Regions from separate parts of the Cetobacterium sp. NK01 genome, predicted to be linked through region 1. Evidence: riboswitches for the same ligand, from Rfam matches in the RefSeq annotation. Region 1 holds a riboswitch; the other holds the start of a gene.
What was found. A riboswitch is a leader RNA that binds a small molecule or an ion and turns the genes downstream of it on or off. The one in region 1 is predicted to bind thiamine pyrophosphate.
Positions count from the first base shown of each region.

Region 1 (15,851 bases):
ACTTCTTTTCCATCTAAGAAAACTTTCCCTTCATCTCTTGAATAAATTCCAAATAAACATTTCATTAAAGTTGACTTCCCAGCTCCATTTTCTCCCATTAAAGCATGAACTGTATGAGGTCTTATTTTTAAATTTACCTTATCTAGAGCTTTTACTCCGGGAAAAGACTTTGATACTTCTGTCATTTCTAGTAAATATTTTTCCATACCCACTCCTTAAAATCTAAATATTTTATAAAGAAAGGGAGGCTCATACCTCCCCTACACACTACTTTTTAAAATCTTTTAAATTGTCTTTATCTACTCCTACATAAGGTACTCTTAATATTTTATCTTTTAATTCCCACTTTGTTCCTTCCGTAGGTTTTTTTCCTTCAGCTAAATTTTTTGCAATTTCGTATGTTGCTTGACCTTGGTTCATTCCATCATTAAGTACTGTTCCTGCAACATCTCCATTTTCAACCATAACCAAAACTTCAGCTAAAGCGTCTACTCCAAATACAGGAGTTTTTGCTTTTCCATTAGCTTTTAATGCTTCAACAGCTCCCATTGCCATTCCATCATTATTTGCAATTACAACCTCTATTTTTTCGCCATTTGGACCTGATAACCATGCTTCCATCTTATCTTTTGCCATAGCAGCATCCCACATTCCAGTATCCATATGTAATTCTTGTGTTTTTATTCCTTTTTCATTTAAAGTTTGTGTTACATATGTTGTTCTAGCTTCTGCGTCTGGATGTCCAGGCTCTCCTTTTAAAAGAACGTATTGTAATACTCCATCTTTATTTAAGTCCCAAGCTGGATTTGCTGCCCAATGTTTAGCTATTACTTCCCCTTGAATAACTCCTGATTCTTTTGAATCTGTTCCTACATAGTAAGCTTTATCATAGCTTTCCATATCCGCTTTAGACGGTTCTTTATTATAAAATACAACTGGAATATCTTCAGCTTTAGCTTTTTGGATTATTGTTGAAGCTGCTGCTGGGTCAACTAAGTTAATTGCTAATGCATCTACCCCTTTAGCAATTAAAACGTCTACTTGGTCATTTTGCTTAGATTGGTCATTTTGTGAATCATTCATTAAAACTTCAACATTTTTATCGTTCTTTGCTACCTCTTCAATTCTTTGTCTAACTGTCGACATAAAATTATCATCATAACGATAAACTGTCACTCCAATTTTTGTTGGTGCTGCTGATGCCATTGTCGTAAGAGCTAATGCTCCTAATAAAACCGAAACTCTTTTCATAAAACCCCTCCAAAATTGTAATTATATGAAACATATTGTTAATTATACAGGATGATTAAAACTAATGTCAAGCACATAAAAAAACTAACACCATACTTTTTTTCCTAAGTAAAAAAAGTAAGTGTTAGTTTATTATTTTGGATTGACTTTTTTGTTTTTATATGTTACATTCAAAATACAAAGTGTATCTGTAGCTCAGTTGGATAGAGCAACTCCCTCCTAAGGAGTAGGTCATGAGTTCAACTCTCGTCAGGTACACCATTTTTATTTTCCAAAGATTCTATAACTCCCTTCAATCTTTTTATATGATTAAAATCAGTTCCACAACAACCACCAACAATGTCTACTATATTTTCATTTATTAATTTAGTTATATTTCCTAAAAATTTTTGGACATCGCCATCTGAATTTGGATGAAAAGATATTTTTAAATTTGTATCTCGCTTTAATTTTTTTAAAATTTTAAAAATATCTTGAGAAAACTCTGAACAATTAATTCCTAAAGACATTACATCTGTACTTAAAAACTTTTTATAAATATTTAAAATATTTTCACCAGAATAAATATTACCCTCTCCATTCACCGCAAATGACAACATTATAGGTTTATTAATTTTTTTTAAACATAATCTTCTTCTTAATAACCCAAGTGTTTCCAATCCTTTCTGCATATCATATATAGTTTCAATCATGATTATATCTACACCACTATCTATAATTCCATCTATTTGATCTATATCTCCAATGCAAAGAGTTCCTATACTTTTCTTTTTATATTTTTTAGAAATTTCTTTACAAAGCTTTCCTCCTAAAACTGCATATTTATATGCTTCTTTAGGATTTTCACCATAATTTTCCAAAGCTTTTCTAGAACAATTAAATGTATTTGCTTTTAAATAATCCGCTCCAACTTCACTATACTTTTTATGAATCTCTAGAATAATTTCTGGATTGGTCAAATTTACTTTTTCTTTACATTTTTCTTGATTTTTATATATATTAGATATAGTTGTTCCCATAGCTCCATCTAATAATTCAATTTTCATAATTCCTCCTTATACTTTTACTTTATTATATCTTAAGAAAATTCAAAAGTAAAAAGAGTATTTGGCTTACTTGTTAAAGTTTTTATTAAATTAATATCTGAATATGAACTTATAAAAGTTACTTTAGTTATATTTCTCATATTAAACATAGTATGATTTATTTTAATATTTCTTACATATACTCTTCTTTTCTCTAAAAAGGCAGCTTTCAATGTTGTTATAGTTCCACCTTTTTTTCCACTTTCCAAAACTAGTAATTCATTTGTCAGATAGGCTTGTAATCTATTTCTTCGAAGAAGAAATACGCCTTTAACTCCTAAGCTAGGTGGTATTTCAGATATTAAAACTCCTCCTTTCCTTACTATTTCTTGAGCTAAACCATAATTTTCTTTCGGGTAAATTTCAGTTCCTAACCCTTGGCCTAATACAGCTATATTTTTTATACCATATTCTAAAGTTATTTTATGACCAATAGTATCACATCCCAAAGCCAAGCCACTTATATTGTATTTTAATTCATTTTTTAAATCTTTTATTAACATTTCAGTAAATTGAACTACCCCTTCTTCTTGTGGATTTCTAGTCCCTACAATAGATATAGAGCTATTAAGTTCATGAATTTCTAATTTATTTCCTTTACAATACAATACAAACGGAGGATTTTTACATTCTCTTAATTTATTAGGATAGCCTGGACAAAAATATGTAATTACATCTATTTCATTTTCTACCATAACTTTTTTTTCATTTTCTATTTGATTTTTTAAATTTTTCATAAGTTTAAAATCTCCGAAAAAATTCTTTATTTTTTCTTTTTCTACTCCTTCTTTTAATACCTCTATTATTTCTAAAACTTTTTTATAATCTTCTTTAAAAACATTAATGCCCATCTCACTTGAATTTTTAAAAACTTTAAATAAAAAGTCAGGTGAAAAAGCTAAAATCTCAATTTTTCCAATATTTACAACCATCGAATTCATCATAGACCATAGCATCATATCTTCTTTTGAATACATAACTTCCTCGCCTCCATAATCTCTATTTTAATAGTAGATACTTTTATTTTATATAATTACCTTTATTTAAATTTATAAAAATAAAAAAACGGATTAATTAATCCGTTTTATACAAAACTTTTATTCATCCATTTTTTTGTTTTCCAACGCCATAACATAGCAAATCCTCTTATCCATTCATCTGTTCCATTAGCAATCCATATTCCTGCCAATGCCATTTCCAACCTTATACCTAACAACCAAGATAATGGTGCTGCTACTCCTAACATCACAAAACATCCCATTGCCATTGGAAATTTTATATCTCCTGCTGCATGCAAAGCATTTATAACAACAATATTAAAAGTTCTACCAGTCTCTATAAAAATCAACCAAGGGAATACCTTAGCAGTAGCCTTTACAACTTCCATATCTTTAGTAAATAATTCCATTATTTTAAATCTAAATATATAAACTAGAATCGATACTAGTGTTGCTGCCATAAAAGATAATGTTAGGCTCTTCATACATTGATTATAAGCCTTTTCTTTATCTCCTGCCCCTACAAGCTGTCCAACTTGAATAGCTGTTCCATGCCCTAATGCAATTGAAAAAATCATAATAAAGGACGACACTAATGCCAAATATGTTCTTGCCGTTATCTCTATTGTTCCCATAGTATTAACCATAGCCAATATTATAACTTGTGTTAAACTCCAAGTTAAGTGTTCTCCTGCTGTAGGTATTCCAATAGATAAAATTTTCTTTACTTTTTCTAAAGTAAATTTATTTAAATCTTCCATTTTAAATTTACAATAATTTGTCATAACTATCAAGGATATTATTGCACCTATAAATCTTGAAAAAACTGTTGATAAGCCAACTCCAGTGACTCCTAGAATAGGAGCTCCCAACCATCCAAAAATAAACATTCCATTACCTAATATGTTCAATAAATTAACTCCAACATTTATAAATAACATCGGTTTAGTATTTCCATAACTTTTTAAAATTGCACCATTAGTTAAAGATATCGCTTGAAAAACACAAAGACCTCCAACTAATTTAAAATAATCCATTCCTATTTCTCGTAAATTTAATGGTAATTTTATTTTTATTAAAATCCATTCCCATCCAATAAAATATATAAATCCTAAAACAATCCCTATAAAAAGATTCATCAATAAAGACGCTGCTATTACCTCTTTTGTGGATTTATGATTTTTTGCACCTATAAATTGTGCCATAAGTATTGTCGTTCCTAAACATATAAAACTAAGAATGGTATTTTGAATTAACAAAACTTGACTCATTCCACCAACCGATCCAACTGCCTTATCGCTAAATCTTCCAAGCATAATTGTATCAACATTTCCTACAACAGTAACCAATAATAATTCTAAAAATATTGGAATAGTTATAGAAAACAATGATTTTTTTTGTTCTAACATCTTTGTCCTCTCCTGCTTTTATTTTATTATTTATATCGTTTTATTATACTACACCTTTTGTATTGTGTAAATTTTTTATTGATTTTTAACATATCTTAATGTATAATCTAACGTATATAAAAAATATAACTATTGATAAAGGAGAAGTTATGGTAAAAAAATTTGTTATTAGTATGCTAATTTTTTTCCTTTATTCATCTTTTACATTCTCTATTAATGTGGATTTTCATATTCCTCATGAAATTAAATACGAAACTATAGAAGTTAAAACATTGAGAGATTTAGAGAATAAACCTACTGAAAATCACGTTTACTCTTTAGATGGATTAGACTTAAAAAAATTAAGTATACGTAATCGAAAAGAAGTTTTTATTTCAATGCTCCTGCCTAGTATTGAAATAGTTAATAAGGAAATTGATAGAGATATATCTATTATAAATGCCTTATCTAGAAAAAATTCTCATACTTCTGAGGAAAAAAAAGAATTAGATAGAATTTTTAAAGCTTATAAAGTTTCAGCATATAATTGGTCTGAACTAAAAAAAAGAATGATAAAATATCCTACTTCACTTATTCTTTCGCAAGCTGCAATTGAAAGTGGTTGGGGAACATCAAAAGTTTTTAGAGAGAAAAATAATCTTTTTGGTATGAATGCCTATAAACATACAAACCGTACTTATAAAGAGTATGATTCTATTAAAGACTCTGTTAAAGATTTTGTTCTAACTCTTTCTAGAGTTAATGCATATAAGTCTCTTAGAACTAAGGTTCATGCTGGTGAACCACCTGAAAAAATCGCATCCGGATTAACTAATTATTCAGAGTTGAAAGGTGCTTATATAAAAAAAGTTCAAACAATGTTAAGACATAATAATTTTGAAAAATATGACGATGTATAAAAAAACCTACTTTTAATTAAGTAGGTTTTTTTAATCCAATAAACAATCTAAATGAATTGTTATACTTTTAACTAATGGAAAATCCTCTTTTATAGAATTTTCTAAATCGTCAGATATTTTATGAGCTTTATAAACACTCATATCTTTTGGAACTCTAATATGGAACTCTAAAAATATTTTATCACCTGATTTTCTCATCATTATATCATGAACATTTTTTATATCTGTATTTTCGTAAATATATTTTTTTATATCTGTCACAAATTCTACATCTTGTTTATCTAAAATTGTATCTGTAGTTTCTAAAATTACACTAACCCCTTCTTTAAATATTAAAATAGCAACTAATATACTTATCAACAAATCAAATATCGGATTTATATATATAGATAACAAAATTCCAAGTACAACACCTAAAGAAGCAAAAATATCATTTCTGCTATCTTTAGCATCTGCTATCAATGCACTATTTTCTGTTTCTAATCCTACCCTTATTTTTTGCCTATACATAAAGTATTTAACTACTGATGAAAATAAAGCAAAATATACCGTTAGCATTTCTGGAACTTCTCTTTTTTCTCCTGAAAATAGAATTTCAACGCCTCCTTTTCCAAGTTCAAAAGCAGTAAGAATCATAAAAATTCCCATTATAACTCCTATTACACTTTCTATTTTCTCATGTCCAAAAGGATGATCTTCATCTTCTGGAATATTACTAAAATGAATTCCTAGTAAAATTCCACTTGAAGTTACTACATCTGACAACGAGTTAAATCCATCTGCTAATAAAGCTCTAGATTTTCCTATATATCCAAAACTAATTTTAGTTGTAGCTAAAACTATATTCCAGAATATTGAAGCTATTACAGTTTTTTGCCCTTCTTTTTTTCTTAAATTTTTATTTTCTACATCTTCAATTATAAACTCGCCATTTTCCATTTTTTTAAATCCTGTTTTCAATAAAAATCCAGAAAGAAAATCTTTATTTTCTACAATCAAGCTTCCCTTTTTTATTTTCTTGTTAATTATAAAAGATAATAATTTTCTACCATATGATTTAAATCTCTCATCTTTTTTTACGAAAATTCTTTTTAATCTGTAGCTATTCAAATTTTTTTCTAATACAGCATAAGCAACAATCTCATTCTTAATTTCTAATGTTACATAAATCCCATTTTCATATAAAAAAAACTCTTTATCCAACTGCTCAACTTCATTTATTTTACTCTTTATTTCTTCAAAAGAATAACTCTTATACATCTTCTCCTCCACAAAATAGTAATTAGAATATTATATAAAAAAAACTCTCCTTTTACAAGTAAGGAGAGTTTTTTATTTTAATTTTGTTTTTGTAAAGCTTTATCTTTTTTAAAGATTCCATTTAGTATCAATGCTAACGCTCCATCTCCAACAACATTACATGCAGTTCCAAAACTATCCTGCAAAGCAAATATTGTAAGCATCAATGCAATTCCAGTATCATCAAAACCTAAAACAGATGATATTATTCCAAGAGAAGCCATAACTGTTCCACCAGGAACTCCAGGTGCTCCTATCGCAAATATTCCTAATAAAACTACAAATAAAACCATTGTTCCTACCGAAGGCAGAGTTCCATATAAAACTTGAGATACTGTCATTACGAAAAATACCTCTGTTAACACAGAACCACATAAATGAACAGTTGCTCCTAAAGGAATTGCAAAATTAGCAATATCTTCATCTAGTGCTTGAGATTTTTTAGCACAAGAAAGAGCCACTGGTAAAGTTGCTGCTGAAGACATAGTCCCAACTGCAGTTAAATACGCTGGACCATAAGCTTTTAAAAGAGTTAATGGATTTTGCTTAGAAACTGCACCTCCTATACTATAAAGTATAGACAACCAAATAAAGTGTCCTACTAAAACAATTATAACAACTTTTAAGAAAACAGGTAATTGTTTTGTTATACTACCTTCATAAGCTAATGTTGCAAAAGTTGATGTTATAAAAAATGGTAGTATTGGTATTATTATTCTATATACAATTGATAAAATTACATTATTAAACTCATCTAATGCTGCCTCTAATTTTTTTGAGTTTGTCCAAACAATAGCTAATCCTAAAAACAATGCTAACACTAAAGCTGACATTACTGATAAAACAGGTGGAATATTTAATTTAAATAACATTGGCGGCAATGTTTTTAAACCATGAGCTACCGTTAAAATATTAAGCATAGGAATTATCATATATCCTGAAAGCATTGAAAATATCGCAGCACCCAAAGATGACAAATACGCTAATATTAGCATTGCTATAAGCATTTTACTTGCATTTGATTTCATTTTTGTTATAGCTGGTGCTATAAAACCTAAAATAATAAGTGGTACTGTAAAAGAAATTATTTGTCCTAGTATAAACTTTATAGTCTGTATTATACCTATTACAGACTCACTAGAAAATAAACCAATAATTAAACCTGCGATAACTCCAAATATCAATTTTAATATTAAGTTATCTTTTTTTTCATTTGACATTTTTTGTCCCCCTTTGAATTAATTTGTTAAGTTTCATTACTTCCTAAGTTTATTCCTGTTTAACATTTTTGTCAAATATTTTTATTTGTTCTTTTAAAGGAAATTAAATTTCTTTCAGTAAGTTTTCAGTAGAAAATGTTTTTTTGGGAGGATACACAAATTATGATAAACTATAAAACTTTTTTCACAAAATTAATAAATTACCTTAAAACCTTTAAAAATATCAAGAGTTTAAATGATTTAAAAAAAGAGCAAATAAGAACTTTCTCTTTAATACTTTCTATTTTATTTACAGCATGGGAACTTTATACTTCAAATACAATAAATAGCTCTAGACAATTTATTGTTAGTAGTTTTATTATGGTTATTTCAATGTTTTTTATTATTTATCCTTTTGCTTATTTTTTCAGATCTAAATTTAAAAAATTTTTAAGTAATCATGCTATTTTCTCTATCTTCTTAATTTTGTATTTTATACTATTAATTCCAATTTTAGGAGGAATAGATTATATTTTTCTAAACATTTTTTTAGGAAGCTTTATTATAAAGTTTCTACATATTATATCAATATTAGTTTCTATGTCATTAATAATGATTATAGTTTCAAAACAATTTATTATGTTAATAAATAAAAAACGACAAATAAAAGGTTTAGATATATTAACTACTTTTTTAACTTATATTACCTTAGGTTTAGCTTTTGGATCATTTTATTATATTTTAAATTTAATGGCTCAAAACAATCTTTTTATAGGAGTAGATAAACCTTCTATTTTTAACTTAGAAAATTTTTTAAATTACTTATATATAAGTCTTGGTAGTTTAACTACTGTTGGATCAGGTAGCATATCACCATTAAATGCTTACATTAGATTACTTTGTGTTTTAGAAACTATATTAGGAATATTTTTAACTAGTTTTTCTTTAGGTTTTATTTTCTCGGCTCTTGGAGCTACTTTACCTTCTCCTCAAGATGATAGTTTAGAAAGTAATAGTACAGAAGTAAATGTTCCTACTAAAAATTTTCCTTTATTTTGGGGAACTATTAATTTTATAAAAAAAATTAAAGCTGATTTAAACGAAGTTGAAAATCCTTCTAAACTTTAGATATTACAGTGTAAAATAAAAATTCAGTCTAATAAAATAGACTGAATTTTTATTTATAATATTTTTTATTTTTTTAGTATCACATTGATATACTCATTTTTATTTTCTACCTCTAAAATATCAAAATCAGTAAATCCTACTAAATCAACAAGTTCTTTCTCTGTGAAACATGTATGCCATTTTCCTTCTTTAAAAAAATCTTGCTCTCCAAACCTAAAAGAAAGATATATTAATCCTTTTTCAACTAAAACTTGATAAAATCTATTCAAAACATAATATAAATCTAAACGATCTAAATGTAAAAGTGTATCCAAAGCCCAAATTCCTATAAACCGCTCTTTTTCTCTTAAACTTTTCATGAGTTTTATTACACTATCTTTTGCAATAATATCAAAATTTTCATCATCATTTTTATATTCTATTTTTAAATGCTCTATATTATGGCCTTTTTCTAAAAAAAACTTATTTATTATCTCTTCCTTAGGTTTTAATGACAGTATTTTTCCATGTTTTAACAGTTTTTTTTCAAAATTTTTTACATCCTCTAATCTAATATTCGTCCCATCATACAAACAACCTCCTTATCTTTAACTCTCCCTATTTTTATATACAAATTTATTGTGGTCTTTCCTTGATTTATATGATAAAATCCCTATAAAGTTTTAAGGAGGACTGTATGATTATATTCCAAAATATTAGTATTAAGTTTAATAATAAAATTATTTTAGAAAATTTTAATTTAAATATAAAAAAAGGCGAAAAAATTCTTATTTCTGGTGCTTCTGGTAAAGGAAAAACCACGCTTCTAAAAACACTACTAGGTTTTACTCTTCCTAACTCTGGAAATATCTTCGTTGATAATATAAAATTAAACGAAAAAAATATTAATAATATTAGAAGCAAAATTGCTTATATGCCTCAATCTACACCTTTTTTAAATACAAAGGTTGAAAAATTAATAAATACTATTTTTAATTATAAACAAAATTTAAATATCAATTTTGAAATGGTTAAACTCATTAAAATTTTAAAGGAATTTGATCTAGATTCAAGTATTTTATCTAAAGATATAACTCAGCTTTCTGGAGGTGAAAAACAACGTTTGGCTTTTGTTATTCTTATTTTATTAGATAGAAAAATATGGATCTTAGATGAAATCACTTCTTCTCTAGATCAAGATATGAAACAAAAAGTTACTAACTATATATTAAAAACTGATAAAACGGTTCTCCTGGTTTCTCATGATAAAACAGAATCTTTAAATAATTTTAGGACGGTGATTCTTTAATGGCACAAGATATATTTCTACCTAATCTACTTTATTTTGCTATTTTTTTAATCCCTATCTTCTTTATTATGAGTTATCTTGAAATAAATATGATTTCTAATGTTATAAAATCTATTCTTAGAATGTTTATCCAACTTATGTTAGTCGGTGTTTATCTACATTATATTTTAACACTCAATAATTCATGGATTAATTTAGTGTATTTGGCTCTTATGACTTTCGCATGTACTTTTACAATTGTGAGAGACGTTAAAATAAGAGATGGTAAATTTTATATAATTGTTGCTGTATCTACTATTATTCCTTTAATCCTTAATATGTTTATATTTTCAGAGCTTTTACTACATTTAAAAAATCCTCTTGATGCATTATATTTAATACCAATCTCTGGTATGATTTTAGGAAATACCTTAAATGGAATGATTGTAACTATAAATGACTTTTTAAATAATTTAAAACTTAACGAAGAAAGATATCTTCTATCTTTATCATTTGGAGCTACTAAATTTGAAGCACTAAAGCCTTTTATAGCAAATGCCATAACTTTAGCTTTTAAACCTTCTGTTGCTACTATGGCAAATGTTGGATTAGTTTCTCTTCCTGGTATGATGACTGGTCAAATTTTAGGGGGATCCCTACCTATTATTGCTATAAAATATCAAATTGCTATAATGATTGCTCTTTTTGTATGCAGATTTTTATCTTCTTTTATTTTACTTTATTTTTGTTCATTATATTTTTTTAATAAATACTCAATATTTACATTAAAAATTAAAGAATAGGTGATATTTATGGCTGAGAAAAAAGAGTTCGGTTTATTTGGACTTATTGGTGTTGTAATTGGCTCTGTTATTGGTGGTGGAATTTTTAATATCTCAAAAGAAATTGCAAAAACATCTTCTATTGGTGCAGCTTTAATTGGTTGGACTATATCTGCATTAGGTGTATTTTTCATAATAAAAATCTACCAAAGACTTCTTTTAAAAAAATCGGATTTAAATAATGGAATATATGAATATGCTCGTATTGGCTTCGGACCTTTAGCTGGATTTTTTTCCGCTTGGGGATATTGGTTAGCTTGCGTTGTTAGTAATGCTAGTTACCCTGTTCTTATAGTACAAACATTAAGCTATTTTTTTCCATCTATTGTAGGAGTGAAAACACCCCAAGGATTTATTTTAGGTACATTTCTTCTTTGGCTAATTTCATATATTATTATGAAAGGAATTAAAACTTATAATTTTTTTAATTTTTTAGCTACTTTCGGAAAAATTTCAGCAATTATTATGTCTATTTGCTTTATGTTTATTTTTTTTAAGTATAAAATATTTTCTTTTGATTTTTTGGGAACTTTAAATTATAAAGGTGATCTTTTCACACAAATTAAAGGTTGTATGCTTCAAACCTTATGGGCTTTAATAGGAGTTGAAGGTGCGGTCGTTATCTCAGGAAGAGCAAAAAATAAAAATGATGTTAGTCAAGCTACTTTTATTGGTTACTTTATAGCACTTTTTTTATATATTTTTATAGTTGTGCTTAGCTATGGAATACTTCCTGCAGAGAAACTCCAAAATTTAAAAGATCCTGCTTTAGCCTATATTTTAGAAGCCATTATTGGCAAATGGGGTGCAATTTTTATTAATATTTCTGTTTTAATTTCTATATTCGGAGCTTGGATTACATGGACTATTATAGCTGCTGAAATTCCATATAATATATCTATGGATAATCTATTTCCAAGTTTTTTAAAAAAATTAAATGTTAATGGTGCCGCTAGTAATGCCCTAATTTTCAATGCTTTCATTAAGCAGCTTGCTTTTATGGTGTCTCTTTTTTCAAGCAATGTATATCTTATAATTACAAATTCTGCTGCTGCACTAATGCTTTTACCTTATATTTTTTCTATCTTATTTTTATTAAAAATTTCATCATTTAAAAGTGAGAAAAAATATATTCTATATGGAACTTTAGCTATATTTTATTGTTTTTGGATGGTGTATGCTGCTGGAGAAAAATATATTATTCAAACACTTCTTATCTACTTAACAGGTTTACCACTTTATTTATATAAAAAGTATGAATCCTCTACTAAATAGTAGAGGATATTTTTTCATTTTTTCTTATTATCTCCTCAGTTAGATTAGATATATTATCCATTATATTAACTTTTAAACTTCCTGTTCCTATAAAGTTTTTTTCTGCTAATTCTCCAGCTATTCCCATTGATAATACTCCACCTACTGCACTAACTAATGAGTTATTTTTTCCACCTAAAAATGCTCCTATTAAAGATGAAATCATACACCCTGTTCCTGTAACCAGTTCCATTTTTTTATGACCATTCATTACTTTAAAAACTATTTCTTGATTTCCAATATAATCAATTTCTCCAGTTATAGCTATAACTGAATTAAATTTTTTAGCTGCAAGCTTTACTAACTTTTCTCCACTGTCATCCTTTTCTAAAGAATCTACTCCCCTACTTAAAGAGTCTATATTTAAAATTGACTTTATTTCAGCCATATTTCCTTTTATTACTGTAAATTTTATCTCTTTTAATAATGCATTTACAAGATTTTTTCTGGCCTTTGTGGCTCCTACCCCCACTGGGTCTAAAATAATTGGTTTTTTTAACTTATTAGCAATTTTTCCAACCTCCACTGCCATTGTCTCCATACTTTTATCCATAGTTCCTATATTTAAAACTATACTTGATGAAAATTCAATTATTTCTTCAATCTCTTCTATGCAAAACGACATTAATGGTGAACCTCCAATAGCTAAGGTTATATTAGCACAATCATTTATAGTTACTGTATTAGTTAAATGATAAACCAATGGTGTTTTCTCCTTAATATTTTTTAAAGCTAATACAACCTCATCAACTAACTCCTCTTTCATGATATTCTTATTCAAAATCAACACCAGCCTTTTTATAAATATCTACAAAATGTCCTACTGGTCCTACTCCCTCTCCTATAGAAAAAGAGTTTTTTATTGCATCTGTTATGTATCTTTTTCCTATTTTTACTGATTTCTCGATAGAATAACCCTTTCCTATATAAGAAGCTATCGTTGAAGATAATGTACACCCTGTACCATGGGTATTTTTTGTTTCAAACCTCTCACCCAAAAGTTTAATAATCTCATTCTCTTCTGTTAAAAGTATATCTGTACAGTTATCCTCTCTATGTCCACCTTTTATCAAAACATTTTTAGTACCTAATTTTTTTATTTTTTTAGCCGCTAAAATCATCTCTTCTTCAGATTCTATTTTCATATTTGCTAAAATTTCTGCTTCTGGAATATTTGGTGTTACTAGAGTTCCAATTTTTAAAAATTCTTTTAACGCTTCTATTGCTTCCTCTTTTAAAAGATAGTAACCACTTTTAGAAACCATAACTGGATCTATAACTATATTTTTTCCATTGACATTTTTTAAAGTTTCATAAACAACTTTTATAATTTCACTACTAGATAACATTCCTATTTTAACTGAACTTATCTCTATATCTTCATATAAAACTTCTATCTGTTTTTTTATAATATTCAAGTCCACCTCTTGAACTGCAAAAACTCCCATACTATTTTGTGCTGTAATTGCAGTTATGACACTCATTCCATATACACCTTGAGCACTCATAGCTTTTAAATCTGCCTGAATTCCTGCACCACCACACGAATCAGATCCTGCTATAGTTAAAACTTTTTTCATTTTTTACCTCCTAGAATTTTTGCATAAAAAAAGCTATCCCTAAAATAGGGATAGCCAAATTATAAATTATAGTCGTATTCTTAACTAAAAAATATTGTATTTTGCTACTTCCCTACGCTAGAATTAACTAGATCAGGTTCGAAGGGTCAGTTTTTTAACTTCTCAGCCTTTTGGCTCCCCTAGTAAACTTTTTTTATTCTTTTAAACACAATATACTATATTCTATTATTAATGTCAACCATAGCCATCTCTTTTAACTTAGTTCTATAAGATAGAATTCTTTTCTCCCAACCCTTTCCATATAGCTCCCAACTAGTTAAACTTTTATAATAATTTATTCTTTCTTCTGTTATAAGATCTATAAACTTTTCATGATCTTGAACTGAATTTATAACAGCTATTGTTTTACTTCCTAAAACTCCATCTACAACTATATTTTCTGAAGGTTTATATCTTTTTAAAGCTCTTTGAGTTATAACAGCTCCTGCATTATATCCACCATTAAAAAATATATCAAATATCATCATTTGTGAATACGAGTGCTTAACCTCATTCAATCGATACTCTGTTAAAAGATGCTCAGCTATTTCTCTAGCTTGCTCCTCTGTAAGAGATTTTATTTCATAATCTTTATTAAATTTTTTATTGTACTCAATTAATAAAAAATTTCTTATTCCATATTTAGAAAGTTCCTTTTGTGTTTTTACAAGTTTATCCCCCTCGTGAGACAACACTTCACTTATTATAATCTCTCTAATTTTTGTATCCTCATATCCAAAAGTGACTGTAGAATACAATAACGTAATTATAATTACAAATTTTTCTAGCATACTCTGATTAGTTTCCTCCCTGTATATTTAAATAGTTTAATAACTTTTTAAAAACAGGATATATTATATCATAATTTTGACTAATTTTATAGAGTTTCTGCAACTTTTTGAACTTTTTCCTTAAAATCAGTTATATCTTTTATTACTTTTTTAGAATCTACAGTTTTAATTTGCTTATCTTCTACTATTAGCTTTCCATTTACTATAACAGTATCTACATTGCTAGCATTAGCTGAATAAACTAAAGCTGAATATGGATCATATATTGGATTCATATTTACTGACTTTGTTTCCACTATTACTATATCAGCTAATTTACCAACTTCTAAACTTCCTAATTCATTTTCTCTATGTATAGCTCTTGCTCCACCTATCGTTGCCATTTCAACAGCCTTTTTTGGCGGCAATGCTGATCTATCTTTTGTATCTAATTTGTGTAACTTAGCAACATACCCCATTTGACCAATTATATCTAAAGTGTTTCCACTCATAGGACCATCTGTTCCTAGACCTACTCTCATCCCTTTATCATGCATTTTTAAAGCTGGTGAGATTCCTTTTGCTGATTTAATATTAGCAACCATATTATGAGCTATTCCGACATCTCTTTTTTTCATTAATTCTATATCACTATCTGTTATAAATATATTATGAGCTGCAATAAATCTTTCATTTAATAAACCAACTGAATCTAAGTACTCAACAGGTGTCATTTTATATTCTTTTTTGATTCTATCAAATTCTCCATCA
Region 1 covers NZ_JANIBO010000002.1:288,453-304,303, forward strand. Annotated here, with positions in the region: gene mglA (galactose/methyl galactoside ABC transporter ATP-binding protein MglA) at 1-206, opposite strand, end outside; gene mglB (galactose/glucose ABC transporter substrate-binding protein MglB) at 268-1,251, opposite strand; tRNA gene NON08_RS10545 (tRNA-Arg) at 1,436-1,512, shown strand; gene NON08_RS10550 (homocysteine S-methyltransferase family protein) at 1,491-2,297, opposite strand; gene NON08_RS10555 (DNA-processing protein DprA) at 2,330-3,313, opposite strand; gene NON08_RS10560 (MATE family efflux transporter) at 3,421-4,743, opposite strand; gene NON08_RS10565 (glucosaminidase domain-containing protein) at 4,893-5,642, shown strand; gene NON08_RS10570 (cation diffusion facilitator family transporter) at 5,673-6,902, opposite strand; gene NON08_RS10575 (dicarboxylate/amino acid:cation symporter) at 6,980-8,161, opposite strand; gene NON08_RS10580 (potassium channel family protein) at 8,324-9,268, shown strand; gene NON08_RS10585 (hypothetical protein) at 9,334-9,840, opposite strand; gene NON08_RS10590 (ATP-binding cassette domain-containing protein) at 9,945-10,556, shown strand; gene NON08_RS10595 (ABC transporter permease) at 10,556-11,338, shown strand; gene NON08_RS10600 (amino acid permease) at 11,348-12,652, shown strand; gene thiM (hydroxyethylthiazole kinase) at 12,645-13,472, opposite strand; gene thiD (bifunctional hydroxymethylpyrimidine kinase/phosphomethylpyrimidine kinase) at 13,465-14,271, opposite strand; TPP riboswitch at 14,364-14,462, opposite strand; gene NON08_RS10615 (putative peptidoglycan-binding domain-containing protein) at 14,487-15,101, opposite strand; gene NON08_RS10620 (amidohydrolase) at 15,188-15,851, opposite strand, start outside.

Region 2 (15,851 bases), on a different contig from region 1:
GCAGCATTAAAGTGCGATTGCGAGATATATACAGATGTTACAGGAATATATGGTGTAGACCCTAGAGTTTATAAAAATGCTAAAAAACTTGAAAAAATTTCATACGAGGAGATGATGGAGATGGCAAATTTAGGTGCAGGAGTAATGGAGACTAGAGCAGTTGAAATAGGGAAAAAATATGGTGTTAAGATTTACGTTGGACAAACTTTAGGAGTTGAAACAGGAACATATATATGTGATAATAGTGAAATAATTGAAAAAAAAGCTGTAACAGGAATATCTATAAATAAAAATGTTATAATGGTAAATTTAGAAAACTTTTTAGCAATTCCTAAAAATGTAGCAATCATTTTTAATAATTTAGCTAAGCATAGTGTTAATGTTGATATGATATCACAAAATGAAGTTGAAAACGTTAAGGGAAGTATAGGATTTACTTGTCCTTTGACAGATGAGCACTTTTTAAATAGATCATTAGAGGAGATTGCTAAGGAGATTCCAGATATAGAGGTTACAAAAAGAACAGGAGTTGTAAAAATATCTTTAGTAGGAATAGGAATGATAAGTAATTTTGGCGTAGCAGCAAAAGTTTTTGAAGTATTAGCAGAGATTGATTCATCATTTTATCAATGTACTACATCAGAAATTTCAATCTCGTTAATTATAAAAGAATCTGATACAATAAAAGTAGTAGAAAAATTAGCAGAAGTATTTTCAATATAATGGAGGGACTAAAATGTATAATATAGCAATAGTAGGAGCAAGCGGATTGGTAGGTGGAACTTTTTTAAAAGTTCTAGAGGAGAGAGATTTGCCAATAAAAAATTTATATCTTTTTGCTTCGGCTCGTTCAGCTGGAAAAGAGGTTATTTTTAAAGGGAAAACTTTAGTGATAGAGGAGCTTACAGAAAATAGTTTTGATAGAGAGATAGATATAGCACTATTTTCAGCAGGAGGAGATATTAGTAAGAAATTTGCTCCAATTGCAAGTGAAAAAGGTGTAATAGTAGTTGATAATAGTAGTGCTTGGAGAATGGACGAAAATGTTCCACTAGTAGTACCAGAAGTAAATCCAGAGGATATATTTAAAAATAATGGTATAATAGCTAACCCAAATTGTTCAACGATTCAATCAGTTGTTCCATTAAAAATAATAGATGAGCTATATGGTATAAAAAGAGTTGTGTATTCAACATACCAAGCTGTATCGGGAAGTGGAATAAAAGGAATAGAGGATTTACAAAGAGGATTAAAAGGAGAAGAACCAAAAACATATCCTCATCCAATAGTTAATAATTGTTTACCACATATAGATTCTTTTTTAGAGAATGGATATACTAAAGAGGAAGAAAAAATGATAAATGAAACTCGTAAAATTTTAAATAAAAAAAATCTTCCAATAACTGCAACATGTGTTAGAGTACCAGTTTTAAATGGACATTCTATATCAATAAATGTTGAGTTAGAAAGAGAAGCGAACTTAGAAGAACTAAAAGCAAAATTTAGAGAAACAAAAGGCATTGTGCTTGAAGATGATGTGAAAAATAATAGATACCCATTAGCTACTCAAGCTAATGGAACGGATGAAGTTTATGTGGGGCGTTTAAGAAAAGATTTTAGCATAGAAAAAGGATTAAATTTATGGGTTGTAGCTGATAATATTAGAAAAGGAGCAGCAACAAATGCAGTGCAAATTGCAGAAATTTTAATGAAAAAATAACTAGAGGAGAAAATATGCTAAAAGTAAATCCAAATTTAGATAAAATTGAGATATCTGTTATAAGAAAGATAGCAGAAGCTTGTAGGGAATATGAAGGGGGTGAAAAGCCACTGATTAATCTAACAATAGGAGAACCAGATTTACCACAACCTAAAATAATAATAGATGAAACTATTGGGTACATGAAAGATGCTAAATTAGGTTATCCACAGTTAGGTGGTATGGTTGAGTTAAGAGAAGAGATTGGAAGATATTATAAAGAAAGATATAGTTTAAATATAGAGCCAGATGAAATAATTATAACTGTTGGTAGTACAGAAGGATTATCAACAGCAATAAAGACTATAATTATGCCAGGAGATGAGGTTTTAACTCCTTTACCTGTTTATCCAGGGTATGAGCCATTAATAACATTAGCTGGAGCTAAGTTAATAAAAATGGATACATCAAGTGACAATTTTGAATTGACTGTTGATGTTTTAAAAAAATATGTGACTCCTCAGACGAAAGCTATCATTTTAAATTATCCATCAAATCCATCAGGTATAACTATATCTAGAAAAAATAGAGATGAGATATTAAAATTTGTTAAAGAGAATCATTTGTATATAATAAGCGATGAGGTTTATAGTGAAATTATATTTGAGGGTGAACATAATAGCTTTTTACAAGATGGATATAGAGAAAATGTTATTTTAATTAATGGTTTTTCAAAATCACATTCTTTAACTGGTTGGAGAATAGGATATATAATAGCAAGTAAAAAAATGAGAGAGTATTTGGTAAAGGTACATCAATATGCAGTAACATCAGCGAGTATAATTTCTCAAAAAGGAGCACTAATAGCTTTAAAAGAGTGTAAAGATATATCTTCACAAGTTGAAATTTATAAGAAAAGAGCTGAAAGTGTATATAAAAAGTTAAAAGAAAAACAAATATCTGTTATAAAACCAAAAGGAGCAATCTATATTTTTGTATCCTTAGATGGAATTACAAAATTAAACTCTTTAGATTTTGCTAAGAGTCTTTTAGAAGAGGAAAGAGTTGCAGTTGTTCCTGGAATAGCCTTTGGAATGGATAATTATATAAGAATTTCTTTAGTAAAAGATGAAGAAATTTTAAATGAAGCAATAGATAGATTTATTAATTTTGTAAATAAAAAAGATAGAGAATAAACTCTATCTTTTTTATTAAAATTTAACTTTATTTACTTCATCAGCAAATTTTTTAGTAATAAGTTGAGGTCTAGTGATAGCACCACCAACAACAACAGCATAAGATCCTAATTCCATTGCTAATTTTGATTTCTCTGGAGTGTCAAAATTTCCTTCAGCAATTATAGGAGTTTTACATTTTGATATTAACTCTTTAAGAACATCAAAGTTATTTAAGCCTTTAGACTGTTCAGTGTATCCAACTAAAGTTGTTCCAATATAATCAAAACCTAATTTTTCTGCACGAACTCCCTCTTCAGTAGTAGATATATCAGCCATAAATTTTTGGTTAGGATATTTAACTTTTAAAGACTTTAAAAGATTTAAATCAGCATTTATAGTAGCATCAAGAGCAATGACATCAATATCAGTAGCAATAAGTGCTTCTAACTCTTTTTCAGTGGGAGTAATATAAGAAACCATATTCTCATAATCTTTTTTTATGATACCAATGATTGGTAAATCAACTACTTTTTTTATTTCAAGAATATCTTCTACTCCATTTGCTCTAATTCCAACAGCTCCTCCTATTTGAGCAGCAACAGCCATTCTGCCCATTATAAATGAACTGTGTAAAGGTTCGTTTTCTAGTGCTTGACATGATACAATAAGACCTCTTTTCATAAAATCCTCCTAGTTGTTATTTTCTATAATCTCATTTATTTTTTGTTTAATAGGATCAGCCATAGCTCCAAAAATAGCTTGAATCCCACCTTGTACTTCTAAAACTCCAGTTGCACCAAGACTTTTTAATTTAGCTTTGTCAACTTTAGATACATCTTTAACAGATACTCTAAGTCTTGTTATACAAGCATCAACATCATCAATATTTTCTTTTCCACCAAGAGCAGCTAAAACTTCTTTAGATGTTTCAAAAAGAGAATCTTTAGTTACTATTTTAATCTCTTCATCATCTCCCTCTCTACCAGGAGTTGCAATGTTGAAACGCTTAATTAAGAATACAAAAGAAAAATAATACAGAGCAAACCAAATCGCTCCAATTATTAAAACATACATCCAATTAGTCGCTTCATTTCCTTGTAGAACACCAAAAAGAGTAAAGTCTATTAAACCTCCAGAGAATGTATTTCCAATAGATATATTTAATAAATCAGCTACAAGAAAAGATAAACCATCAAAGAATGCATGAACTCCATATAACCAAGGAGCAACAAATAAAAACATAAATTCGATAGGTTCTGTAATTCCTGTGATAAAAGATGTAATTGCAGCTCCTAAAAATAATCCACCAACAAGTTTTCTTTTATTTAGAGGTGTACAATGGTACATAGCTAAACAAGCAGCTGGAAGACCAAACATCATAGTAGCAAAACGTCCAGCAAAAAATCTAGTTCCCTCAGTAAATAGACCAGTATGATTAGGATCAGCTAATTGAGCAAAGAAAATATTCTGAGCTCCAACAATAGTTTTTCCAGCAACTTGAGCAGTTCCACCAAGCTCAGTATACCAGAATAAAGGATAAATCATGTGATGTAGTCCAACAGCTCCACTTAGTCTTAAAAGAAAACCATAAAGGAAAGTTCCAAAAATTCCTAAACTAGCAATCGACTTTCCAGCAGATGTTAGCCATCCTTGGAATGTTGGCCATGTTAAGAAAAATATTATACCGATTCCAATTGCTGCAAAAGAAGAAACAATAGGAACAAATCTTGATCCACCAAAGAAACCAAGAACAGCAGGCAGTTTAATATTGCTATATTTATTATGTAGGTAAGCTACTAAAGAACCTATAACAATAGCTCCAACAACACCTGTGTCGATAGACCCTACTTCAGGTTTAAATGCTGTAATTAATCCTTTAATAGAAGCATTCATAACTAAAAAAGCTACAGCACCAGCTAAACCAGCTGTTCCTTTATCTTTTTTAGCTAATCCAATAGCAAGTCCAATACACATAATAAGAGCTAGATTAGCAAAAATAACTTCTCCAGAAGCAGACATAACTTGTAAAATACCTTGTAGAATTGGTATATTTAAGAAAGGATAAGCATTGACAGTGTTTGCGTTTGAAAGAGCTCCTCCAATTCCTAAAAGCAATCCAGCAGCTGGTAAAATAGCTATTGGAAGCATGAATGATTTACCAATTTTTTGTAAATTTTTAAACATAGTAACCTCCTGTTGCATAAATTATTTTCATATAAATATACATATATGAAAATAATTTTCATTAATTATAGTATGAATATATCACATAAATATTAAAATTACAACAAAAAAACAGCTTTTAAGCTGTTTATTTTAAAATTGCTTCAATTGTTAATTGCATTTTTTTTCTTAAATCCTTGTTAGATAAAAGAATTGTAGAGATTAGGTCAAAAAGATACATAGTTGAGAATTGAGTGTTAATAAAATCTCTTTTATGAATAAAATCTGAAGCACAAATCAAAATTAAATCGTTGGAAAATTTTTTTATGGAACTATTAGGAAAACTTGTAACTCCAATTGTATGGGCACCATTTTTTTGAGAAACTCTTAAAGAATCCACAATCTCTTTTGTTTCACCAGAAATAGATATTCCAATAACAAGATCATCAGCTGAAACAATAGCACTATTTATAATCATCATATGAGAATCAGTGATACTAGAAACGTTAAATCCCATTCTTAAAAGTCTTTGCATAAATTCATGTGCAGTAAGTCCAGAGCTTCCTACCCCATATATGTAAATTCTTTTAGCTTTTTTTATCTCTTCAACAACTTTTAAAATAAGTTTTTTATTGATTAATTGGTTTGTTTTTTCGATTACCTCTGTATAATAGTTATGAACAGCTGAGAAAAGATCATTTTCTTTAGGAAGAGGGTTATTAAAAGTTGTATTTAACTTAATTTTCATTTGAACAAAACTATCGCAATTAATTTTTTTAGAAAATCTAGTTATTGTAGAGGTAGATGCTCCCGTTGCTTTTGAAAGGTTGGTGATTGATATATTTTCAATATTATCTTTATGTTTGAGTATATAATTAGCGATATCTTTTTCTTTTTGGGAAAAACTGTTATACCTTTGTTTTATTTCATATACGATATCCAAAGTAAAACCTCCTAGAATATTTATATTATAACTATATCATAAATAAATTTATAAAAAAATAGTTATTTTCATGATATAATAGCCACTAGATAACGATTTCATTGGGGTGAAATATGGAAAAAAAAATAAGAGTGACTTTACCTAGAAAAATAGTTGAGATTTTAGAAAATGATATTGAGGAATTTTTTATAAAAAAAAATACGTTATTAAATTATATATATGCAGAAAAAATAAAGGAAAACCAAGAGAAGAAATTTATTTATCCTTATAAAGGAGAAACTTCAGTTATTCAATTTAATTTAAATAAAAAAAACTTAGAAGGATATTATAATTTTTTAGAGGAAAATAATATTCAAAATGAATCAGAGTTCTTTAGAGAAATTTTAATTGAATATGCTAGTTTAGGAAAGAAAAAGAGAGAATGTTTTTTATTTAAAGAGATAGTTGAAAGAATAAATTATTCAATAAAAGAGAAAAGAACAATCAAGATAGTTTTTCGAGATGAAAAAAATATTGAAGTTGAACCATATTTGATTGAAAGTTCTAAGCTAGAGGTTATGAATTATCTATTTTGTTATAATTTGAGAGAAGGAAAATGGAAAAACTATAAGATTAAATATATAAAATCAATTTATATAAAAAATACATCTTTTAAGCTAAGAGATAAAGAGTTTATAGATAAAATGAAAGATAATTTTGATCCTTTTATATCTTTTGGACAATATATTAAGATTAAATTAACAACAGGTGGAAAAAAGATATTTAATGAAATAGAAACAAATAGACCACAAGTTATAAAAATCGATAAAGATGAGTATATATTAGAATGTTCACATGAAAAAGCAAAAAGATATTTTAGTTTTTTTTTAGATGAAGTTGAAATATTAGAACCACAAGATTTAAGAGAGTGGTTTAAAGAGAAGTATAGAAAAGCCTTAATTAAATATGAGTAATAAAAAATCCTCATCGAAGATAGTTTCTTTAATGAGGATTTTTTATTATATATTTTTTAATTTTTCGGGATTATATCCTAAAATAACACCCTTATCTGATCTAATAATAGGAGTTTTAAAAAGAATAGGACTCTCTAGAAGCAAATCCATTGTGTCATAAACCATATATTCTAGGTTTCTTTTTTTATACTCTTTTCCTTCAATATCTAAAAAGTCATTTAAATCATAGTATTTTAAGAAATTTTCAAACTCTTTTTTTGAGGGAGCTTTCTCAAGTAAATCAATAAATTGAGTTTTAATTCCTCTTTCTTTAAAAAATCGTTGAACTTTTTTAGTTTCGTTACAGCTCTTTTTTCCAAAAATTTGTATTATCATAATTATACTTCAATATACCTCCATTTTCCTTGTCTAAATCTATACAAACACGCTAACCCACGATATGTTAAATCTACAATCATTACCATCCAAGCACCATTTAAACCAAAGTTAAATATATATAAGAATAGATATGTAAGTGGAATTCTAACTAAAAATACACCAATAGATGTAATCCAAAGAACAGATTTAGTATCTCCAGCTCCTCTTAAAGCACCACTTAAAACCATTGAAACCGCTAAAATAGGCTGAGCGATAGATACGATTCTAAGGGCAGAACTTGCCATAGGAACTATAGATTGTTCCTTTGTAAACATTGAAATTACAAATTTTGGAAAAATCATAAAAATAAATCCAAATGCAGTCATAACTCCCATAGCTAAAAACATGTTTAAATAGCCAGCTTTTTTCGCTTCTTGATACTGTTTTGCTCCTAAGTGCTGTCCAACAAGAGCAGTACCAGCAACAGAGAATCCAAGTCCTAAATTGAAGGAGAAAGACTCTGCAGTTAAAGCTATTTTATGTGCTGCGTATTGAAGTGTTCCTAAGTTTATAACCATAGCTTCAAAAATAAGCATCCCAATTCTAAATATTCCTTGTTCTCCAGCAGAGGGTAATCCAACTTTTAAAAGCCGTCTACAAATCTCTTTATTTATTTTAAAATCTTTTTTACTTAATGCAATACAATAATTTTTTTTATATATTATTAAGAATGAAAATATTAAAGTAACTATTCCTCTAGATATTGTTGTAGCTACTCCAGCACCAAAAACTCCAAGATTTAAAACAAAGATAAAGATATAATTAAGTAATATATTTGAAAAAATACTAATTGTATTATTAATCATTGGAATTTTAGCTTTGTTAATAGATCTAAATCCATATGAAAAAATAATGTTAAAGCACAAAAAAGGAATTCCTAAAGAAACAACTTTTAAATAATTTAAAGCATCTGTTATAGGTTGGTTTTTACTAATAATTCCAAGGATATTTTTACCGAAAATAATAAAGATAAAAGTAACGATGAAAGCTGCAGGAACTCCTAAGATTAAACTTTGACTCATCCCCTCTTTAGCTTCATTATAATTTTTAGCTCCAAATGCACGACTGACCATAGCTGTAGTTCCAACACTGATTGCGAAAAATATTGGAATAACAGTTAAAATTGGAGCAGTTCCTAAACCGACAGAAGCAATAGCTTCTGGACCTAATCGTCCAACCATAATTAAATCAAAAAATCCAAGTAGTGTTTGCACAAACATATCTACAATAGTAGGTAAAGCAATAGTAAAAATAGATAGAATTTCACTTCTATTTTCTCTCCAAAGAGAGCGAATTTGTTTCAAAATAATCCCTCCAAAAATTTATTTCTAAAGGGTATTATATATTAAAAAATTTAAAATTGATATATAAAATTTTCAGCTGGAAGTTTTTTTTGAATGATACCATTTTCGTATAACCAATTAACATTATTTTCCCAAATTTTCTTAGTTTGAGTTAAAAATTTATTTTGAGGTGTTTCCATTATTGGTAGTAAAATTTCTAAACTTTCCTTTTCTACAGTTTCACTTAGTGGAAATTGATCAACAGCTTGTTTTGAAAGAAGAAGATTTAAAGATTCACTAGGATTGTTCTTAACATCTTCAAATCCTTTTTGCATAGCTTTTAGAACTTTTGTATAAGTATCTTTATTTTGGTTTAAAAGTTCATCATTAGCAACTAAAATAAGTTCGTATGCTTGAGGAATTCCAAAGTTATCAATTAAAAAATAGTTTATATCTATACCTTTCTCTTTAATAACAGGAACTTCATGATTAATCATATTTCCAATTGTAAAATCAACTTGATTTGTAATCATAGATGTTAGAAGTTCAAATCCTACATCAGTAATTTTAAGAGAGTTAGGATCTAAATTTTGAGAAATCATCATTGATTTTAAATACGTTTCAGAAAGAACTCCACCACTAGTACCTGCAATTTTATTTTGAAAATCTTTTGGAGAAGTTATATTTTTTTCTTTTAAAGATATAACTGTATTAACGGATCTTTGGAGTATTGCACCAAAAGATTTTATAGGAACGTTTTCATTAGCTCTTGCCATAATGACACTATTTAAATAAGAGATTCCTATATCAGCTTTTTTTGCAGCAGGCAAAGTTAAAGAATCACTAGGTGAAGAGGGGTAAATTATGTTTAATTTTATTCCTTCATCTTTAAAATATCCTTTTTCAACAGCTGTGTAAAGAAAAGAGTGTACAGCATTAGGATACCAATCTAAAATTATAGAAACTTCTTTTAAATTATCCTCTTTTTTTGAATTGCAACTTAGTAATAAAGTAACAAGTATTAAAACAGTAAGTATTTTTTTCATTTGCTCCTCCAATGTAATATTATATTTTCGAATATAGTTATAATTTGTACTAAAGTTATAGCAAGTAAAGATATAATAACTATAGGTGCAAAAACTCCAGCACCATCTAATTGAGACATCATTCTTTTACTAAAATATCCAAGACCAGATGTAGCGCCTAACCATTCTCCAATAGCTGCTCCAATTAAAACAAGAGGAATACTCATTTTAAGAGCTGAAAAAAAATTGGGAAGGGCTCTAGGCAATTTTAACTTTAAAAAAATTTGTGTTTTACTTGCTTTAAGACTTTTAAAATAATTAATCTCATCTTTTTCTACATTTTGTAAACCGTTATATATAGTTATTGTAACTGGGAAAAAAGATATAATTACAGCAACCACAACTTTACTCCAAATGGAGTAACCAAACCATAAGATAAAAATAGGAGCTAGAGCAGTAATAGGAATAGTTTGGCTAGTTATAATTAAAGGATGGATACAACTGTATACTATATGACTAAAATCCATAGAGATAGCTAAAAATAGACCTAATAAAATAGTTAATATTAAAGAAATCACTGCAATATTGAGTGTAGCTGGTAAATGTATAAAGAAAAGACTTTCTTTGAGAATCCAGATTTTTTTTAATATATTTAAAGGAGTAGGAAGAATATAACCTTTATTAATATATCTTCCTAGAACTTCCCATAGTATAAAAAATGAAAAAAGAGAGATTAGAGAAAAATTAATTTTTTTCATAAAAGTTATCTCCTTTAATAATAGAAAGAATCTCTTTTCTCAGATGTATTTTTTTTTCAAGAGTTATATTTTCAGGAACTAAAAACTCTTTAAATTTAGAAAGAGGTTTTTTTGAACAAACAAAAATTCTATGAGATAGAAAGATTGCTTCATCAATATCATGAGTGATAAAAATCATACTTTTTTTAAGTGTTGATATTAGATTTAAAAGCCAATTTTGTAAATCCTCTCTAGTTATAGCATCTAAAGCTGAAAAAGGTTCGTCTAAGAGAAGCAAGTCTCCACCACTCATTAATGTACGAATAAGCGAGATACGCTGTTTCATTCCTCCAGAAAGCTCTTTAGGATAACTATCTGAATATTCTAATAAATCAAAACGTTTTAGGAGAGAGATGGCTTTTCCTTTTTCTATCTTTTTATTTCCTTTTTTTATTTCAATTGGTAAAAGTATATTTTCTAAAATAGTTCTCCATGGCAAAAGAGTATTTGATTGTGGCATATAAGATATACTTTTTAACTGAACAGTGCCATTAAAATTTTTTTCAATTCCTGCTAATATTTTTATGAGTGTTGATTTTCCACACCCACTTCCACCTACTATACTAATTAGTTCATTATGTTTTATATTAAATGAAAGATTGTCTAAAATAAAGTTATGATTATCGTATTTAAAAGTTAAATTTTTTACTTCAAGCATATTCATGTTAAAAAGACTCCTTATAAGACATATCCCAAAATTTATACTCGTAAATACTACAATTAATAAAAATTGTTTTTAAATGTTCTTTTTCTTCTGCTGAAATATTTTGGCAATATTTTTCAACTAGCTCAATATTCCAATTAGTTAACTCTTTGTATCTAGAAGAAGAGTAACATTCAATCCATTCACCATAGAATTCATCGCTAGAACCATAGAGTTCTTTTAACTTCAAACCAATCATTTCATAACTCCACATACAAGAAAGAGCAGCAACAGCCACTTCTTTTATATCACCACAGTGAGCTACCGAGAGCATGTAACTAGTATATGAAGTATTATCAAGAGTTGGTTTTTCTGATGCAATATCTAGTTCAGTAATTCCTAATTTTTTCATATAAACTCTGTGTATTCCCATTTCAGAATTTAGAATTCCATCTGTAAGTGCAGCAAATTTTTTCATATCACTTTCATTTTTACTTTTTATAACACCTAATGCAAAAAGTTTTGCATAATCAAGAAGGTAGATATAATCTTGGATAATATAGAATTTAAATTTATCTTTTTCTAGAGAACCCTCACCGATTCCTCTTACAAATGGATGGGTGTAGTAGCTATTCCAAATTTCTTTTGCACTTTTGTATAACTCTTTTGAAAACATAAAAAACCTCCTGTAAAAATTTATATAAATAAAAAAAGCTATCTTCCAAAAAATAGGAAAATAGCTTTATATACACAATTATAAAATAAAAGTGATAATTAACTACTTCCCTACGCTAGTATTAACTAGATCAGGTTCTAAGGGTAAGTCTCAGCCAAAGGGCACCCCTAGTAGTTTAAAATATTATTTAATTATTAGAATGGAAACTCATCTTCATCAAAAGATGATCCACCAAAGTCATCATTAGAAGATTGCTCAGCAACTTTAGGTGCTGAATAAGATGGCGTTGGAGCAAAATCAGATGGTGCAGATGCTTCTCCTCTTCCTTCAACAAATTCCATGCTTTCAACAAGTACGTCATAACTTGTTCTTTTTTCTCCGTTTACCTCATATCTATTCATTTGAAGTCTACCATTAACAGCAACTTTTCTACCTTTTCTTAAGTATTCACCGATAAGTTCAGCTGTTTTTCCAAAAGCAACACAGTTAATAAAGTCAGCTTCTCCTTTAGAAAAAGGTCTGTCAACTGCTAAACTAAATCTTGAGTATGCTTTTCCGCTTTGACCAAATTTAAGTTCAGGATCTCTAGTTAAACGTCCAATTAATACGACTAGATTCATAAATACCTCCTATATTTTAGTTTATACACAGAGATTATAACAGAAAAATAAAAAAAATAATATTTATTTATAAAATAATTTTTTTAACTAAGGTATTGAATATGGTATAATATTATGAAAAATGTAAATTGTAGAAAGGGGAAAAAAATGAAAAAAGCAGTTTTATTAGATGTGAGTGCAATAATGTATAGAGCTTTTTATGGAAATTTAAATTTTAGAACTAAAAATGAACCAACAGGAGCGGTATATGGATTTGTTAATACTCTTATGAGTATTATAAATCAATTAAATCCTGATTATATAGGAGCTGCTTTTGATGTAAAAAGAGCCACTTTAAAAAGAAGTGAAATATATAAAGAATATAAAGCTCAAAGAGATGCAGCGCCAGAGGATTTAGTAGCTCAAATACCTAGAATAGAGGAACTTTTAGATTGTTTTGGAATAAAAAAATTTAAGATAGATGGATATGAGGCAGATGATGTATTAGGAAGCTTGGCTAAAGAGTTAGGAGCTAAAGGTATTGAATCTTATATAATAACAGGGGATAAAGATTTATCTCAGATTTTAGATTCACATGTGAATATCGCTCTTTTAGGAAAAGGTGATGGTGGAGGACTGAAAATACTATCAACTGAAGAGGATGTTATTGAACAGCTTGGAGTAAAACCAAAAATGATTCCAGATTTATTTGGATTAATTGGAGATACAAGTGATGGAATTCCAGGTGTAAGAAAAATTGGTTCTAAAAAAGCTATCCCGATGCTAGAAAAATATGGAAATTTAGAAGGGATTTATGAGAATATAGATTCTTTGACTGAGCTTCCTGGAATAGGAAAATCTTTAGTAAATAATTTAATTGAAGATAGAGAGTTAGCTTTTATAAGTCGTGAGTTAGCAACTATTGAACTATTGAACTTAGGCGTGAAGGCAGATGAGTTAGAGTATAAAAAAGATGATAAAAAACTTTTAGAACTTTTTAAAACATTAGAATTTAAATCTCTAATAAAAAAAATGAATTTAGAAGATGGACAAAGTCAAGTTATAGCTCAACCAGCTTCACAAAATGGAATGCAACTAGGATTATTTAGTTTTCAAGGAGCACCTGAAATACTTGAAGAAAAAGGATTCTTTGTATTAGAAGGAGTTAAAATAAAAGAAAAGTTAAACTCAGATAGTGAAATAGCTATTTATTGGGGAGAAAAAGGCGTAGCAGTATCTTTAAAAAATAAAGATTACTTTTTGCCATTAAAAGATGAAGAGAGTAAAAATTCTTTTAAAGAAGTTTTAAATTCTAACAATAAATTTATATCATATGGCTTTAAAAACTTTTTGAGACATGGATATTTTGTAAAAAATATGGATTTTGATACAATGTTAGCTTATCATTTATTAACATCTCAAACTAGAGAAGAGATTGAGGTAATGTTAAGAAATGTTATAGAAGATGATGTAGAAAAGTATAATGAAGTTTTTGGAAAAACAAAAATAGAGGATGTATCTACTGAAGATTATGGAAGGTTTCTTACAAAAAGAACAAGGGGAATGCTTGTTGCTTATCCAGAGCTTGTAAAAGAGTTGGAAAATAATAATCTATACAATGTTTTAAAAGAAACAGAGATGCCTTTGATTAGAGTATTAGCTGATATGGAGATTGAAGGGATAAAAATATCACCAGAATACTTCTCTAAATATAGCTTAGAGCTAGAGAGCAGAATAGATGAGTTAACAAAAAAAATATATGAAGAAGCAGAAGGGGAATTTAATATCAATTCTCCAAAACAATTAGGTGAGGTTTTATTTATTAATTTAAATATTCCCCCAGTGAAAAAAACTAAAACAGGATTTTCAACTGACAGTGAGGTTTTAGAAAAATTAGCTGAACAAGGGTATGAAATAGCTAAATCTATTTTAGAGTTTAGAAAATTAAGTAAATTAAAATCAACTTATGTGGATCCTCTTCCAAGAATGGTTGATGAAAATAATAGATTACATACAACTTTTAATCAAACAGGTACGGCAACAGGAAGATTATCATCATCAGACCCAAATCTTCAAAATATTCCAGTGAGAACTGAAGAGGGAATGAAAATAAGAGCAGGATTTATAGCTAAGGATGGTTCTGTTTTATTGGGAATAGATTATTCTCAAATAGAATTAAGAGTTTTAGCTGAAATATCACAGGATACAAATTTAATAGAAGCATACTCTGAGAATTTAGATTTACATAGTTTAACAGCTAGAAAAATCTTTGACTTATCAGAAGATGCTTTAGTGACAAGAGAGCAAAGAGATGCTGCTAAAACAGTAAACTTTAGTATAATATATGGTAAGACAGCTTTTGGATTATCTCAAGAATTAAAAATAACACCAAAAGAAGCTTCAGATTATATAACAAGATATTTTGAACAGTACCCAGCAGTTAAGCATTTAGAAAAAGAGATAATTGAATATGCTGAAGAACATGGATATGTTGAGACATATTTTAAGAGAAAAAGAATAATAGAAGGAATCAACTCAAAAAATAGAGTTATAAAAAATCAAGCAGAAAGAATGGCTGTAAATACAGTAATTCAGGGAACTGCTGCTGAAGTTTTAAAAAAGGTTATGATAAATTTATATGATTTATTAAAAGATAAAAAAGATATACACATGTTACTTCAAGTTCATGACGAATTGATATTTGAGGTGGAAAAAGAAAAGGTTTTAGAATATAAAGAAAAAATAGAAAAAATAATGAGAGAAAGTATTCAATTCTCTAAAGTTAAATTAGAAGTAAATAGCTCTATAGGACAGAATTGGGCTGAAACAAAGTAGGAGGAGATTGTGTCGTATACTTATAAAGTTAAAAATGAAATACTTCATCGTTGCGACTTGAATGAAGATGAAAAATACGCCGAGATAAGAGCGATACTCTTATTAAAACATGCTATTAACGAAAATAGTATAGAGTTAAAATTGGAAAATAAAGAGATAGCAGAAAGAATATACTCTATGTTAAAAAATCTAACAAATTTAAAGATATTTATAAAATTTTCAAAAAGTAAAAAATTTGGAGAACATAATAGTTATGCAATAACATTACCATCACAACCAGGGATAAAAAAATTTATTGAAAAATTAAGAGATTATAGTTCAAAAAAAGAATTGATAAATGAAAAAATAGAAAAAGGTTTTATAAGAGGTATGTTTTTAGGATGTGGATATATAAAATCTCCAGAAAAAGAGTATGCGTTAGATTTTTTTGTTGATAGTGAAGAGTTAGCTGAAGAATTGTATGAACTTTTAATGAAAATGGAAAAAAAAGTTTATAAGACAATAAAAAGAAATAAACCTCTTGTATATATGAGAAATGCTGAAGATATTATGGATATAATAGTTTTAATAGGTTCTATGAGAGAATTTTATAATTATGAAGAAACAACTATGATAAAGGATTTGAAAAATAAAACTATAA
Region 2 covers NZ_JANIBO010000001.1:358,727-374,577, reverse strand. Annotated here, with positions in the region: gene NON08_RS01860 (aspartate kinase) at 1-723, shown strand, start outside; gene NON08_RS01855 (aspartate-semialdehyde dehydrogenase) at 737-1,720, shown strand; gene NON08_RS01850 (pyridoxal phosphate-dependent aminotransferase) at 1,735-2,895, shown strand; gene NON08_RS01845 (N-acetylmannosamine-6-phosphate 2-epimerase) at 2,911-3,558, opposite strand; gene NON08_RS01840 (PTS transporter subunit EIIC) at 3,568-5,061, opposite strand; gene NON08_RS01835 (MurR/RpiR family transcriptional regulator) at 5,189-5,983, opposite strand; gene NON08_RS01830 (WYL domain-containing protein) at 6,097-6,936, shown strand; gene NON08_RS01825 (arsenate reductase family protein) at 6,982-7,311, opposite strand; gene NON08_RS01820 (MATE family efflux transporter) at 7,314-8,657, opposite strand; gene NON08_RS01815 (ABC transporter substrate-binding protein) at 8,708-9,682, opposite strand; gene NON08_RS01810 (ABC transporter permease) at 9,679-10,419, opposite strand; gene NON08_RS01805 (ATP-binding cassette domain-containing protein) at 10,406-11,122, opposite strand; gene tenA (thiaminase II) at 11,124-11,777, opposite strand; TPP riboswitch at 11,868-11,956, opposite strand; gene NON08_RS01795 (single-stranded DNA-binding protein) at 11,972-12,397, opposite strand; gene polA (DNA polymerase I) at 12,545-15,211, shown strand; gene whiA (DNA-binding protein WhiA) at 15,221-15,851, shown strand, end outside.
Region 2: it holds a riboswitch for thiamine pyrophosphate, as region 1 does, so the genes downstream of both, tenA (thiaminase II) here and thiD (bifunctional hydroxymethylpyrimidine kinase/phosphomethylpyrimidine kinase) in region 1, are expected to answer to the same signal.